2 regions of the Vibrio sp. SCP2 genome follow, and region 2 is predicted to be linked to the other one. Evidence: riboswitches for the same ligand, from Rfam matches in the RefSeq annotation. Region 2 holds a riboswitch; the other holds the start of a gene.
What was found. Region 2 has a riboswitch for thiamine pyrophosphate ahead of thiB (thiamine ABC transporter substrate binding subunit). Riboswitches for the same ligand answer to the same signal wherever they lie in the genome.
Positions count from the first base shown of each region.

Region 1: it holds a riboswitch for thiamine pyrophosphate, as region 2 does, so the genes downstream of both, thiC (phosphomethylpyrimidine synthase ThiC) here and thiB (thiamine ABC transporter substrate binding subunit) in region 2, are expected to answer to the same signal.

Region 1 covers NZ_JCAFVV010000011.1:949-4,078, reverse strand. Annotated here, with positions in the region: gene thiC (phosphomethylpyrimidine synthase ThiC) at 1-1,444, opposite strand, end outside; TPP riboswitch at 1,608-1,706, opposite strand; gene crcB (fluoride efflux transporter CrcB) at 1,776-2,159, opposite strand; gene AC5O63_RS19880 (multicopper oxidase domain-containing protein) at 2,268-3,130, opposite strand, start outside.
Region 2 covers NZ_JCAFVV010000009.1:35,249-38,378, reverse strand. Annotated here, with positions in the region: gene thiP (thiamine/thiamine pyrophosphate ABC transporter permease ThiP) at 1-453, opposite strand, end outside; gene thiB (thiamine ABC transporter substrate binding subunit) at 463-1,449, opposite strand; TPP riboswitch at 1,517-1,638, opposite strand; gene AC5O63_RS18865 (flavin prenyltransferase UbiX) at 1,781-2,407, opposite strand; gene mpl (UDP-N-acetylmuramate:L-alanyl-gamma-D-glutamyl-meso-diaminopimelate ligase) at 2,422-3,130, opposite strand, start outside.

The DNA.
Region 1 (3,130 bases), on a different contig from region 2:
CAATCATCGCGGCACCAATACCTGAAGTGATATGATCATAGCCCGGCGCAACATCGGTTGTCAGTGGGCCAAGGGTGTAAAACGGCGCTTCATGACAGTGCTCTAGCTGCTCTTCCATGTTCTCTTTGATCATATGCATCGGAATATGGCCAGGTCCTTCAATAATGACCTGTACGTCATATTCCCAAGCAATCTTGGTTAGTTCACCAAGAGTACGAAGCTCAGCGAATTGCGCTTCGTCGTTCGCATCAGCTACTGAGCCAGGACGTAATCCATCGCCAAGAGAAAGCGCCACGTCATACTTGGCACAGATTTCACATATCTCGCGGAAATGAGTATATAAGAAGCTTTCCTGATGATGCGCTAAACACCATTTAGCGATAATAGAACCACCACGAGAAACAATGCCAGTCACACGTTTTGCCGTCATAGGTACATAGCGAAGCAGTAAACCTGCGTGAATAGTGAAGTAATCGACGCCCTGCTCTGCTTGCTCAATCAGAGTATCGCGCATCACTTCCCAGTTGAGGTTTTCCGCAATGCCGTTAACTTTTTCAAGCGCTTGGTACATTGGCACAGTACCGATCGGCACTGGACTGTTACGTAGAATCCACTCACGAGTTTCGTGAATATTGCGGCCAGTAGACAGGTCCATAACAGTATCGCCACCCCAGCGAGTCGCCCATACTAGCTTCTCAACCTCTTCCTCAATTGAAGATGTCACTGATGAATTACCGATATTAGCGTTTACTTTAACTAAGAAGTTACGCCCAATAATCATTGGTTCAGATTCTGGGTGGTTAATATTGGAAGGGATAATCGCTCGACCTTCTGCGACTTCTTTACGAACAAATTCTGCAGTAATGTCTTTGGGTAAGTTGGCCCCAAAGCTTTGACCAGGGTGCTGTTGATTCAACACCTCATCGCGATATTGAGCGCGCCCCATGTTTTCACGTAAGGCGATGTATTCCATCTCAGGGGTAACAAGACCCTTGCGCGCATAGTGAAGCTGGGTGACACACTGACCATCTTTAGCACGTCTAATTCGTGGCAAATTGCCATAACGTAGCTCATCAAGCGTCTCGTCTTCTAAACGCTCCTTGGTGTATACCGAGCTAACATCGTCGAGTAATTCAGTATCGGCACGTTCTTCAATCCACCCTTCTCTTAGCTTTGGTAGACCGCTGTAAAGGTCAATTGTGTGTTCTGGGTCAGTGTATACACCAGAAGTATCGTAAACACGTACAGGCTCATTAGGTTCGAAAATAGGCGCTTCTTTTGTGCCTCCAATAAGACTATCCGCGAGTGAGATTTCTCGCATAGGCACACGAATATCTGGGCGTGAACCCTCTACATAGACTTTGCTTGAATTTGGGTACGGCTGTACCGAAAGTGTATCAATGAACTGTTTTGCTTCCAGTCTCGCTTGTTTGCGACTCGACATAGCATTTTTCCTTGCTTTGTTATTCTTAGATAAAAAGTAATGGGATAAAAATGCTTGGCGGAAAGATGCGACAAGAGGAATCGAATTATGACCTTATTAGTGTGCACTAATGGTATATAACAACATTCGACTATTTGATAGGTAACCAGACAGAACTCTGGTGTAGATATCTTCTCTTGTTCCCTTCGCAGATTTTAATCTGATCAGGTTCAACGGATCCCGAATTAACGGTCTCAGCCTTATGGCACTCCGACAAGTAATTGCAGTATATAAAAACGGCTTGGGTAAACCAAGCCGTGATGAACAATAATTAGCTAAATTTTAACCAACATTAGCTCTTGATGAGTATTTGAAAACCAATCCATGCAGCAGAAATACTTAAAAAGACATTCAACAACACATTCAAACCCATCTTAAAAAAAGCGCCTTGCTGCATTAGAAGCACATTATCCATAGAGAACGTAGAGAAGGTGGTGAGTGCCCCAAGAAAACCCAACCCGATAATTTGGCGCCATGGTTCGGTAGCAAGCATCTCATTTTCGAAAGCCGCAATAAGCAAGCCCATAATGAAAGAACCGACCACGTTAACAGTTAGCGTACCGTATGGAAAACCACGCCCAAGAAGCACAACACAAAGCTCTGAAACAAGATAACGAGAGCATGCTCCAAATGCACCACCGAGTGCGATAAAACCCAATATTGAAAACTGACCCATAATTCCTCCAATTTACTGGGTGTATTGTAGCCAAAATACACGCTCGCGGAAGATCATAAATTAAGATTTAGCCATTGCTAACTGCAAACATTTGAAAAGTTACAGGAGTCACTTTACTTCAATATACCCCATTAATCCGGTTTTCATATGCTCGATCACATGACAGTGATACATCCAGCGCCCTGGATTATCCGCCACGAACGCTGCGATAGCCGTACCGTTTTTGCCTAGTAAAACAGTGTCTGTGTGGAAAGGCTGTTCGACCTTTTTACCATTGAGCTCCAAAACTGTGAATGTATGACCATGGATATGAATTGGATGATGATACTGAGTGACGTTCTTGAGAGAGAAAATATAAGTTTTACCCAGTTGTAACGAAGCGAGTGGAGCGGGGATATTATCTTTCGACATCCCTTCCCAAGCCCGTTTGTTGGTTAACCAAAACTTAGGAACCGACTTACCATCTTTTCCAACCGGTGAAATTGCCCCTTCCCATTCAAATACAAAATCAATTTTCTCCGCATTGACCAAATCAAGATCAGGCACAGGATTAAGAGGAAGTTGAGGGCTCGGCCTATGATCGGAAAGATCAGACCTGATCGCTTCAAACTCACACAGAGGAAACGGAAATCTACCCTTCATATATCGGACATAAACGGACTCTCCTTGCTTCGGAGCGATTAAGGCAAGGTCAACCCTCATACCCGGGCCAATTTTATGTTGAGAGAGCTTATAGGGAGCTTTAATCGGGTTACCATCGATGGCTATCACCCATGCTTCGGCCCCTTCAATAGCAATTGGATAGGTAATCGTATTGTCGACGTTGGCGATACGCAGCCGGGTAGTGGCATTTTCCTTTAATTGATACTTAGGCTCATGTACACCATTGACGCTACTCCACTCTCCGGGGGTTCCCATTCTCGCGCTAAGACGAGGAATCATTAATTCTTTCCACGCCCCCTGCTTATCGA
Region 2 (3,130 bases):
CAGAAGCAATCGGGTCGCATAAGGAAGATTAAAAAACACATGCGCCAACAAAATCCCATTGAGCCCATATATTGAGAACGGCAACTTGCTGTCTAGGCTTTTGAACAAATCAGCAATCAAACCACTATTGCCATAAATGGCAAGAAGGCCAAACACCCCGACTAAGACAGGCAACACCAGTGTTGTAGCAAACAGTTTGAGTAACAAGGATTTCCCCCTAAATCGACGGCGAGACAACGCATGCGCGACTGGGATGGCAAGGCCAACACTGAGCAAAGTAGAAAGAAAAGACTGATAGAAACTGAATTTGGTGACATGTCGATAGTATGGATCACTCCACACCTGACGGATATCTAGCGATGGCGCGTTAACCAGTAAAGCACCGAGAGCAGAAACGACAAAGGTCGCGATGATTATCGCGACCCATAAGCCAATTTTGGGGGTATTACGCAAAAGAGCCTCTTAGAATGTCAGCGCACTTTGCCATTCGCGAATCCAAGATTTACGATTTTCGGCCACTTCGTCGGCGCTAAAGGTCAGAGCCTTGCTTGGCAGAGTTAGGGTTTCAAAACCTTCAGGCAGTGCAACGTCTGTGACTGGGTACATCCAGTTACCTGTTGGCATTGCTGATTGGAACTCATCACTAAGAATAAAGTTCATAAACTCATCGGCTAGCTTTTGATTTTTAGACGCTTTCACTTTAGCAGCAACTTCGACTTGCGTGTAATGACCTTCAGCAAAATCAGCGGCGGCATACTTGTTGTCACTTTCAGCAATCAAATGATAAGCAGGAGAGGTCGTGTAAGAGAGTACCAGATCAGACTCACCTTCGAGGAACATTGAGTACGCTTCAGACCAACCTTTAGTCACAGTTACGGTTTTCTTAGCTAGATTTTGCCAAGCCTGAGTCACGTCATCTCCGTAAACAGACTTCATCCACAACATCAGACCTTGCCCTGGTGTTGAAGTACGTGGGTCTTGATAGATCACTTTCAGATCATCGCGAGATTCCACCAACTCTTTCAAGCTTTTTGGTGGGTTAGCTAGCTTCTCTTTGTTGTAAACAAACGCGAAGTAGCCGAAATCATAAGGGACGAACGTTTTGTCTGCCCACCCATTTGGCAATGCAACCTTGCTAGTGTCTACGCTATGTTCAGCCAACAAACCTGTCTTTTTCGCTTCCGCCATTAGGTTGTTGTCTAAGCCTAAAATGATATCCGCTTTGCTGTTATCGCCTTCTAATCGCAGACGGTTAAGGATAGAGACACCATCGTCTAGCGCGACGAAATTAACATCACAACCACAATGCGCTTCAAACGCTTTTTCTACAACAGGACCTGGGCCCCAATCGGCGGCAAAAGAGTCGTAGGTATAAACGGTTAAACTGTTTTCTGCGGCTGTCGCTGAGAATATCGCCAGCGTTGCTAACGCTAGGGTACTAATTGAAATGGTGCTTAGAGTGTTTTTCACTGCTCGCTCTCTCCTTGTCTGAGCGGCACAGGCTTGAGAAGCGGAGTTCAAATCCAAACTCAATTCCTACGCCAGCATTATCTGGTTCAGGTACACGGGTCCCAAGCGATAGCTCGATCTCAGCTGACGCTAACATAAGTTAGGTCAATAGCTCCCCGATGAGTAACGGTCGAATTGTAATATTAATAAACTGCAATATCTATCCCCTAAATAGTTGGAGTTGCAGCTAGGCGACAAGCAAATTCATCCCAATGAACATAGGTGTTCTATTTGATTTGGGTGAATTTGAGCAGTCAACAACGCTGCGGCTTCAAATAGGACGGGGATCGTAGCCCCAGCGAGGAACCAATCCTTGCTCTATTCCTAAATGGTCAAGAATACGCGCGACCATAAAATCAACCAGATCCTCTATCGATTTAGGTTGATGATAAAAACCTGGCGCAGCAGGCATGATGGTTACTCCCATTTGTGACAACTTGTGCATATTCTCTAGATGCAGAGTAGAAAATGGGGTTTCACGAACCACCAACAGTAGCTGACCACGCTCTTTCATCACCACGTCTGCAGCACGTTCAATCAGGTTATCCGACATACCGTGGGCAATCGCCGCAACACTGCCTGCAGAGCATGGACAGACGACCATTTGTTTCGGCGCTGCAGAGCCAGACGCCACAGGAGAGAACCAATCGTCTTTACCGCATACAACCAGCTTGTCTGGGTCACAATTAAGGTGCTCGACCAAAGTTTGCTTAGCCGAATCAGGATTGGCAGGCAGTTTAAGGTCATGTTCAGTTGCTAGCACCACTCTCGCCGCAGACGAAATAAGCAGATAAACTTGATAATCAGCAGCCAGAAGGCACTCTAATAGGCGTAAACCATAAGGAGCGCCAGAGGCACCAGTAAAGGCTAAGGTGATGGCTTTTTGTTGCTTAGTCATATTTAAAAACTACACTATTGAGCTAGCTTTGCCAGAAGCTTGTTATGAATACCTTCGAACCCGCCATTGCTCATCACCAAAATCTGATCACCTGAGCTAGCACTAGCAACAATTTGCTCCACAAGTTCATCGACATTATTGGAGGTTTGCGCAGGTTGGGCACATTGAGCGGCGATCTCTTCCACCGACCAATCAATCGAATCGGGTTGATATAAGAACACTTGATCGGCTTTTTGTAACGACGCGGCCAACGTATCCTTGTGCACACCTCGCTTCATCGTAGCGCTGCGTGGTTCGAGTACCGCGATAATTTTGCTATCGCCGACCTTGTTACGTAATCCACCGAGCGTCAGTTCAATCGCGGTCGGATGATGGGCAAAGTCGTCGTAAACCGTGATGCCATTGACCTCACCTTTGAGCTCCAAGCGGCGTTTGGTATTGATAAATTTGGCTAAAGATTCACAGGCTAAGTCTGGGGTGACGCCAACATGGCGCGCTGCAGCTATCGCCATCAAAGCGTTATCTACATTGTGATCACCAACTAGATTCCAACTTACAATACCCACTTGCTCGCCTTGGAACAGTACTTTGAACTGCGAGCCATCAATGTTTATTTTCTCCGCCTGCCAGTCACCTTGCTCACCACTAAACTCGGATTCGCTCCAACAGCCGCGCTCAAGTACATCATGTAGTGCGCTATCTTGTTTCGGTGCAAAAATGCGC